2 regions of the Nostoc sp. UIC 10630 genome follow, and region 1 is predicted to be linked to the other one. Evidence: predicted binding sites of a transcription regulator. Region 1 holds the regulator's gene; the other holds the start of a gene.
The links. Region 1 encodes NtcA, which controls nitrogen genes in cyanobacteria. Its sites were predicted from a motif close to TNTGTANNNNNNNNTACANA; they were not measured.
Positions count from the first base shown of each region.

Region 2: G1O98_RS27655 (Glu/Leu/Phe/Val dehydrogenase) is a predicted target of NtcA. The motif match lies at 1,167-1,186, and genes of this name have one in related genera.

Region 1 is NZ_JAAGOG010000024.1:47,423-52,376, forward strand. Features, by position in the region: gene G1O98_RS09100 (Holliday junction resolvase RuvX) at 1-70, opposite strand, end outside; gene G1O98_RS09105 (DUF3084 domain-containing protein) at 186-1,676, opposite strand; gene ntcA (global nitrogen regulator NtcA) at 1,845-2,516, opposite strand; gene fabI (enoyl-ACP reductase FabI) at 2,896-3,672, shown strand; gene hisB (imidazoleglycerol-phosphate dehydratase HisB) at 3,768-4,409, shown strand; gene G1O98_RS09125 (ABC transporter ATP-binding protein) at 4,550-4,954, shown strand, end outside.
Region 2 is NZ_JAAGOG010000155.1:958-5,911, forward strand. Features, by position in the region: gene G1O98_RS27650 (beta-ketoacyl-ACP synthase) at 1-1,132, shown strand, start outside; gene G1O98_RS27655 (Glu/Leu/Phe/Val dehydrogenase) at 1,271-2,560, shown strand; gene G1O98_RS27660 (Gfo/Idh/MocA family oxidoreductase) at 2,732-3,853, opposite strand; gene G1O98_RS27665 (hemerythrin domain-containing protein) at 3,953-4,441, opposite strand; gene G1O98_RS27670 (hypothetical protein) at 4,686-4,859, shown strand; gene G1O98_RS27675 (DUF29 domain-containing protein) at 4,878-4,954, shown strand, end outside.

The DNA.
Region 1 (4,954 bases):
CACACTTATCTCGACCTGGATCAAACCCCAATATGACTGGTTGCGTTGGTGAAAATTCGCGTAAAGTCATAAGAAATTAAAAATAAAAATTGAGAATTAGAAATCAATAAATGCAATCACAGCAACTATTTTGACTGCTGTTGAATATGTTTAAATCTTACTAATAACAGTGTGCAAATAATGTTTTAAGTACTAAAAATAATTTTTCCGTTGACTATTGCCACTAATTTTACTCTCAATGGCCCGGCTGTATAAGTGTCCTCTGCTGCGATCGCTTTGATCTCCAAGGGCTGATTATATTGTCTTAATTGGGCGACAAAGCGCAAGAAAGTCCCCTCTACTTGCACATCCTCGACAATTCCGGCATTACGAGCCCGAAATTGAGAAGCAGAAATTAGTATTTCCAGCCTTTGCTGTAACTGATACGATGTCATAGTTTTGGAATCGGCACTAGTTGTAGCTAGGACTGCGCCTCCCGAAAAAACCAATTGATTTCGCGCTGTATCGGCGAAAAACTCTATCTGCTTTTCTCCCCTGACGTAATTACCAGCCGAGAAAATTCGCACCACATATTCTTGACCATCGCTAATCTGCTTGCTCAATTGGTCAACCCGATCCTGAGTCACGCGTAGTAGCTCTACATTGGCAGGATTTGCCCCAGGCTCACTTAATTCGAGGTTGGCGTTGCGATTGGCTTCTTGTAAAAGTTGTACCACTGCCTGACGAGCCGCAGCAGGTTGGGTAACACGAATTACAGCACCAGACAAAACTTGACCGCGAACTAAGGCCAACTTACCTAGACGCAGGTCGCGGTAAGACTGATAATATTTTTCCAGCCTGGCAACTTCTAGTTCTAGTTGCTCTTGTTGCGCTTCCAATTCTTTGAGGCGCGATTCCCGTTTGGCAATCACTTCCTCTCGTGCTGCAACTTCTACATTCCGCTTTTGAATCAATTGATCGAGTTGGCCAATTTTTTTATCGCGTTGTTCTATGGCTTCTTGACGGTTAGCCAGTTCGCGATCGCGTTTTTCAATCGCTGTTTTGGCTTCGTCAATGGCTTTTTTCGCTTCAGCGTACAGTCGTTGTCGTTCTGTCTTCAGTAGTTCAACTGCCGCCTGTAGCTCTTTTCTTTGATTGGAAACGCTTTGCAACTCAGCTATGGCTTTTTGGTACTGAGTTACAACTTGTCCTAATTGACCTTGAGTGCGTTGGAGTTGAGTTTGAGTTTGAGCTTGTTGACTAATGGTGCGGTTCAACTGAGCTTGTGTTTGGAGTTGTTTGGCATTTGCTGCCTGTAAAGACTGATTAATTGCCTGTAAGTCTTGTTGTGCTTTTGCTTGGGCAATTCTTGCTTGATTTAGCTCACTTTCTACCTGACTTTTCTGAGTTTCTGCGGTTTTTAGCTGTTCCCGTTTCTGTCTGAGGTCTGTTTGAATATCTTCTAATTCAAAAACTCCCTTTCGCAAGCCTTCATCGGCAGCGAATAAAATTCCTAATGTTGATGCTGAAATCAAACCGCCCGTAAAAATAGTTACCACTACGGCAGTATTTTTCGGACGAAGCTTAAAAAGTGAGAGGCGGGCTTTGCCAACTCGTGTGCCGATGCGATCGCCCACGGTGGCAATTACGCCTCCCAGAATTAAAATTGCTGCGATGAGGATGTATCCGGTGGTCATCTTTAGCTACCGAAATCCTTCCAGATACAGCCTACTACTTTTAAGCATTGTCTGCGGAGAAGTGGAAGTTGGCAATAGCTGAAATTATTCAATTTTAGATTTACCTCTAGCTATTAGTGTCATCTTTCAAAATAGAACACGCGCCGATTCCCCTTTCTCCGATTGATTTTATGTGAATTGCCTACTTAAGGTAACAGGTTTATGCACGGTAATCTTCTTTTTGTGGATAGAAATCATCTTTTTCTCACGCAAATCCCCTAGTAGCCTAGTAACAGTAACACGAGTTGAACCAATTGCTTCTGCGATCGCCTGATGAGATAACTTCAGATCAATAGTTATCCCATCTGCACAAGGAACGCCAAAATCCCGACAAAGAATTAATAAAAAACTCACCAACCTAGAACCCATATCTCGGTGAGCAAGAGTTTCAATCATCATCTCTGTCTGTAAAATGCGCGAAGAAAGACCCCGCAGCATTAACATTGATAATTCTGGATTTTCCTTGAGTGCTTGCTCTACTTGTTCAATTGGGGCTGACAGTAATTCCACAGGGGTAAATGCAACCGCATGGTAAAACCTATCCGACTTATTTCCTGTCAGCAATGACAAAACACCAAAAACACTATTTTCCCGAAGCAATGCTACTGTTATTTCCTCTCCTGCCTCGTACACCCTAGAAAGTTTAACAGCACCTTTCAAAAGAAAATAAACTCGTTCGGCAGGATCGCCAGGAAAAAAGATCGTTTTATTGCGTTCAAACGTTTCCACAACTGGCGGAAACGCCCCGGTCGCCATCTGACGAAATACATTTGCTAGGGCTTTATCTTGTGTCACGATCATCTCCCTTCCCCTACCCAATGCCGGAAAAACAAAAACTGATTACCTAAGAATACACCCGAAAAATGAATAAAGCACCGTCAACCTTTCTGTACTTTCCTATACTCAAACTAATCGCTTCATAACTGTTTGTTTATAATGATACATAATTGTTGATCCTTTCAGCTACTAATTGTTGATAAGTAGTTCCAATAACTGTATTAAAAAGGGTTTTTTAAAGAACAAATAAAGATATCTTGAGAAAATCTTTAGGAAAAATCAAGATTTTTGTCATAGCAAACACCCTTCTCAATATTCATTTTTGCAAATCCTGTATAAAACAAAGACAAACGTGCCTCAGATTCTAGTATGCTCCTAATGATCGATCGCATTAACAATTTCTATGCTGAATCTGACTGGAAAAAATGCTCTTGTTACAGGTATTGCCAATAACCGCTCGATCGCCTGGGGCATCGCCCAACAGCTGCATAAAGCCGGAGCAAACCTGGGTATTACCTACCTGCCGGATGAACGCGGCAAAATGGAGAAAAAAGTTGCGGAGTTGGTAGAACCCCTCAACCCAAGCTTATTTCTTCCTTGTAATGTCCAAGATGAAGAACAGATTCAATCTACCTTTGAGACAATTCGTGAGCAATGGGGGAAGCTAGACATTCTCATCCATTGTCTGGCCTTTGCCAGTAAAGACGATTTAAGTGGAGACTTTAGCCAAACCTCTCGTTCTGGCTTCAACACTGCCTTAGAAATCAGTACCTACTCGCTGGTGCAGTTAAGTGGTGCAGCGAAACCTTTGATGACTGAGGGAGGTAGTATCGTCACGCTGACATATTTAGGCGGTGTTAGAGCAATCCCTAACTACAACGTTATGGGAGTTGCTAAAGCAGGGTTAGAAATGAGCGTGCGTTACCTAGCTGCTGAACTAGGGCCGAAAAATATCCGCGTCAATGCCATCTCCGCAGGCCCCATCCGCACCTTAGCATCTTCAGCAGTGGGTGGAATTTTGGATATGATTCATCATGTCGAAGAAGTAGCTCCCCTGCGCCGTACTGTCACTCAGCTAGAAGTGGGGAATACTGCCGCTTTCTTATGTAGTGATTTGTCCAGTGGTATTACCGGACAAGTTCTATATGTAGATGCAGGATATGAAATTATGGGAATGTAAGATAATTTGGGGAGTAGGGAGTCGGGAGTAGAGGGAGTAAGTAAAAAATTATTCTTGCCGATTCCCCATTCCCCATTCCCCATTCTCCACTTCCCATGCAAACAACCAATCGCCAAGTTAATTCAAACTACGACCAGTCAACTAAAACCCCTCGGATTGCCACTATTCACCGCACTACTGGTGAAACTGATGTACAAGTTACCATCAATTTGGATGGTAGAGGAACTTGCACGGCAGCAACAGGCATTCCGTTTTTGGATCACATGTTGCATCAAATTGCCTCCCACGGGCTGATTGATATAGATGTCCAAGCCAAGGGAGACTGGGAAATTGATGACCATCACACCAACGAAGATGTAGGCATTACTTTAGGCCAAGCTTTCAACCAAGCACTAGGCGACAGAAAAGGTATTGTCCGCTTTGGTAATTTTCTTGCGCCATTGGATGAAGCTTTAGTTCAGGTAGCGCTAGACTTTTCTGGACGGCCTCACCTCAGCTACGGCTTGCAAATTCCTACCCAGCGCGTAGGAACTTATGACACCCAACTCGTGCGCGAATTCTTTGTAGCATTGGTGAATCATAGCCAAATGACACTCCACATTCGGCAACTGGATGGCATTAATTCCCACCACATCATAGAGGCGACATTTAAAGCCTTTGCAAGAGCAACACGGCTAGCAGTGGAGATTGACCCCCGTCGTGCTGGTCTAATTCCCAGTTCTAAAGGCGTTCTCTAAAAGTTGTAAAAAGGGGCATTAGTTATTTCCCCTATAGTCTCCAATCCCCAATAATTGACACACGACTTGGTGATGGTTATTATCAGCCTACTAGGTAACTTGTAATTAATACCAAGCTGGTTATTAGTGGTTGAACCAAGATGAAGTCTGTTGCAGATGACCCTGATTCTCAACTTAATACGGCAGACACTCCGCCAGTAGTCCTAACTTCTGAGTTGCGAAAAGTCTATCGCACTGGTTTTTGGCTAAATCAAAAAGTCGTATCTCTCAAAAACTGTTCTTTAACGGTTTACAAAGGTGAAACCTTTGGGTTGCTAGGGCCAAACGGTGCTGGTAAAACCACCCTTTTAAAATTGTTGCTGGGAATTATTCATCCCACTTCTGGACGGGGATTTTTATTGGATAAGCCTATAGGCGATCGCAGTGTTAAGCAACATATTGGCTATTTGCCAGAAAATCCCTATTTGTATGACTATCTCACTGGCTGGGAATTTTTGCAGCTAGCTGCTGGACTATTCCAAATTCCCCAAAGTGTCCAACGCCAA
Region 2 (4,954 bases), on a different contig from region 1:
TGGTATTGGTCTAGTTTCCGCCTTGGGTGGAAGTTTAGAGGATAGCTGGCAAAATTTGCTAGCAGGTAAATCTGGAATTAGGTTACATCAGCCATTTCCAGAAATAAAACCACTTCCTCTAGGTTTAATTGCTCAACAACCATCTGAGTTGGCAATGTTAACTCAAATGGTTGTTACTTCTGCTTTGCGAGATGCTGGGTTAGTTGCACCTTTAGCTGATTGTGCTGTCGTCATTGGATCGAGCCGCTCTTATCAAGCATCTTGGGAGATGTTGGTGCGGCAAATGTATAAAGATGCGGAAAATTTGCCCGTTTCTGATTTTGGAAATTGGTTAGAGATATTACCTCATATCAATGCGATCGCAGCTGCAAGACAAATCGGTGCAACAGGTATGGTTTTGGCACCGATGGCAGCTTGTGCAACTGGAATTTGGTCTATCGCCCAAGCAGCCTTACTTATACAAACTGGGCAATGCCAACAGGCGATCGCAGGCGCAGTGGAAGCACCAATTACACCCCTAACTTTAGCTGGGTTTCAGCAGATGGGTGCTTTGGCAAAAACTGGGGCTTATCCCTTCGATTTGCAGCGAGAAGGGTTAGTTTTGGGCGAAGGTGCGGCTGTGTTTGTCTTAGAATCCGCAGAGTTGGCAAAACAGCGTCAAGCAAAAGTGTATGGTGAAATTCTCGGTTTCGGCTTAACTAACGACGCATATCATAGTAATTCACCGGAACCTGAAGGGAAAAGTGCGATCGCAGCTATCAAACAATGTCTAGAACGCAGTTGTCTATCACCAAGCGATATTGATTACATTCACGCTCATGGTACAGCAACCCAGCTAAATGACCAGATGGAGAGTATGGTAATCCAGCGTTTGTTTCCCCAAGGCGTGGCAGTTAGTTCGACCAAAGGAAGCACAGGTCATACATTAGGAGCATCAGGAGCATTAGGCGTAGCTTTTTCTCTCATGGCATTAAAGCATCAAATATTACCGCCTTGTGTAGGCTTGCAGCAGCCAGAGTTTGATTTAGAAATCGTTACAGCAGCACGTCTAAGTAGAATTAGGCAGGTTTTATGTTTGAGTTTTGGCTTTGGTGGACAGAATGTCGTGATCGCGTTAGCTAAGTCCCCATAGTACTTTGTACCTACAGCACAATATAAAATATAAAACTGTAACAAAAACTACAAAATTCCTATTTTTCTCAAAAAAAGGATAAGCTAGTTACAGAATGATATCCGGTTCGTAAAGATACCGTGATTAGGAGAAAATTTTATGATTTCAAAATCACTACTACCGCTAGAACCCGCTTCTCCAGCGCATATATGCCCATTTGACCAAGCCTGTAGCTACTTAGAAGCGGCAGCTAAAGAACTAAATTTAAATCAGGGTTTGCTGGAAATCCTCAGCCATCCGCGTAAGGTTGTCACAGTTTCCATTCCCGTGAAACTAGATGACGGGGAAATACAGGTTCTTGCTGGACACCGGGTACAGCACTGCGATGTCTTAGGTCCCTACAAGGGCGGAATTCGTTATCATCCGGCAGTGACATTGCGCGAAGTATCGGCTTTGGCAATGCTGATGACCTGGAAATGTGCATTGTTAGGTATTCCTTATGGTGGTGGTAAGGGTGGCATTGCCATAGATCCAAAACGTTACAGTGTTGGCGAATTAGAGCGAATTAGCCGCCGTTATATCAGTGAGTTAATTAAAGATATTGGGCCTTCCGTAGATATTCCTGCGCCAGACATGGGCACTTCTGCTCGTGAAATGGCTTGGATGATGGATACTTACTCTGTGAATGTCGGTAATGCTGTACCAGGCGTTGTGACTGGTAAACCGCTTTCCATTGGTGGTTCTCTAGGGCGAGAAATGGCAACTGGACGTGGCACAATGATTATTGTGCGTGAGGCGCTAGCAGATCAAGGTAAATCCTTAGTAGGAGTGCGAGTAGCTATTCAAGGTTTTGGTAATGTCGGTGGTGCCGCAGCTGAATTACTCCATCAAGCAGGCGCGAAAATTATCGCTGTTTCAACAGGTGCTGGAGGAATATTTTCCGAAGCTGGTCTTGATATTCCCGCGTTGAAAATCTACGCTGCTGAAAATCGCAAGAGTATTGTAGGTTTCCCCCAATCTGTACCAATTAGCAATGCAGATTTATTGACTTTACCCTGCGATGTCTTAATACCAGCAGCTTTAGAAAACCAGATCACTGAAGAAAATGTGAATCAGGTGCAAGCGCAAATTGTCGCAGAAGCAGCTAACGGGCCGGTTACTCTTGAGGCTAACTTGGCCTTAGAAGCGCGGGGTGTAACAGTACTACCAGATATATTGGCGAATGCTGGTGGTGTGGTAGTCAGTTATTTGGAATGGGTGCAGGGTCTTTCTTACGTATTTTGGGATGAGGAGCGAGTTAACCGCGAAATGGAGCATTTGATGGTGCAAGCCTATCGCAAGGTGATTCAGCAATCTAATAAGCGGCAAATTTCTTTAAGATTAGCAGCTTACACTTTAGGGGTGGGTAGAGTTGCCCAGGCCCTGACTGATAGAGGTCTTTATCCTTAACATTTAGGAAGATACAAAGTTTTAAATTGAATAGACCAGATGTGTAGGGGTGCAAGATTATATTGTGCCCCTATAATTACATGGCGATCGCTGCAATATAACTTTAATTCAAGATACACCGTTAGGAGCGTACAGCTAGCTTTACGCTCCTAACAATATATCTGTTATTATTTACGACTCACCAGAAGGGGAAGCAGCGTGAATTAAATCTGGCTTCTTCTCAGCAGGAGGAAGTTCAATAGCTTGAGTCGATGTGGGACGTTGATGGCGATGGCTAGTTTGTATCTGCACAGGTTTACCCATCTCAATTGACTGATAAAGTGCTTGAATGATCGAAACATCAATCAGCCCTTCCGTCCCAGATGGTTCCGGGTCTTTATCTTGCAGAATACAATCAGAGAAGTAGGTAAATTCAGCTGCTAGTTGGTCATGATCCTCAAAGGTACGCTCTTGAGTTTCACCATTAATTGTCAAATAATGCTTGATTTCCCCCTGCCAAGGATAGGCAGGTTCTACTCGTAAATCTCCTTTAGTACCTACAACCTGATAGGTTGAAACATTTGCCCCTCCAAAACTACAGGTAAATGTTGCCAATCGCTCGTTAGGAAAACGCAAAGTGACACTAGTCATTTCTTCCACTTCGCTGAAACGTTGTTCTCCCTTATTGGCAGCTACAGCAAATACTTCAATTGGTTCATCTTGAAATAGATAACGTACAGCATTAATGCAGTAAATGCCTATATCATAAAGCGTGCCACCACCAGTTACATCTCGTAAACGAATATTGCCTTCTTCTACTTGTTGACTAAAAACCGAGTTGAAAATACGTGGTTCACCAATTTGCTTCGAGCGGATAATTTCGACTGCTTGTAAATTGGCTTCTTCTAAATGTAAGCGATAGGCAATCATCAGCTTGACATTATTATCATTGGCAGCTTTAATCATTGCCTCACACTCTTCTTCTGTCACTGCCATTGGCTTTTCACACAACACATGAATTGCCTGATTAGCAGCCCGCACAGTGTAGTCACAATGCAAGTGATTGGGCAACGCAATATAAACTGCATCAATCTCGCCGCTTGCCAAACAGTCCTCATACTCCTCATAGGAGTAAGTATGCTCTATTCCATACTTTTTGCTCAGTTCTTCGCTTTTAATGGGGTCATCTGAAACCAGTGCCACTAATTCTGATTTTTTGGCGTGGACAAAGGAAGGTAAGGCGGCTTCTTGAGCAAACCAACCTAAACCAACAACCGCGTAACGAATTTTGCGCTTACTATTTGTAGCAGTCATTTTTCTCCTATCTGAATAAAGGAATATTTTGTTTAATGCACCAATTACCTTTGAATTAGGGCTAATTGTTTATACAAAGACTGAGAAAAAAATACGTTCCTACATTGCTAATGCAGCTTCTACATTTGACACCAACTTATCTTTAGTTTCCTGAAACTCTTGACCCAATTCAGTTAACTCCTTATCACTCATACATTCGCGCACAGCATTAAAAATTTCGCTTTCTTCTTCTTCTACATGATGCTCAAATGTCTCCTTCAATTCGAGCATTTTTTCTTTAAACTCAGGATCGCTAGGTTTAAGTGCCTTAATCTCTTCTAAAATCACTGAAACTTCTTCGTGTTCTTCTTCAGCTTCTTCAACATATTGTTCAGTTTCTTCGTATTCTCGCAAAGCTGGGTAGAAAACTAATTCTTCAGTTCTTGCATGTAAGATGACCGCTACATAGATTTGATTGAATTGCTCAACTAATTTTGCACCCTTAGATTTCTCTGCTTCTGCAAAAAGCTTCTCCACTTGACGATGCTCTGCTTCAATTAATGCCAAAATGTCTGTTGCTTTATCTTTATTAGCTTTAGTTCTAGCCATTTTATTTCTCCTTGTTAATTAGAGATTTATAGGGCTGAAAATTTGGAGGTTAATGAATGAGAACTCGTATATTCTCAATGAATTGCTAAATTAAAACCTCATTCTTTCAGTAAGCTTTAGTTTAGACTTAAGGAATATTTCCGCTATTGCAACCTAACTGAAATTCATAACCTCAGCATGATGGATACTGAGTATGTAGCGTTAGCAGCCCAAGAATACGGCTCAATCATCAACCATACGACCTGTGAACGCCCAAAGAGTGGCTATGGCAGTAAGATGGACTGCGGTGGGCTATGCCTACGCCTCTGAAATTCCACCAGATGGTGCATGGGAAATGTCAGCTTTGCCTGATGGACAAGTACAAGTCATACTGAGTTGGCGTTTACCCTCAGTCGATCTGGCTAAATTAAAAAAATAGTAGGAGTTGGGCTAGTCTATGGTAAAACCAATAATCCAATCAGCAACTCAAACCTTATACGACGAAGATTATTACCTCTGGCTGAGGACAACTAT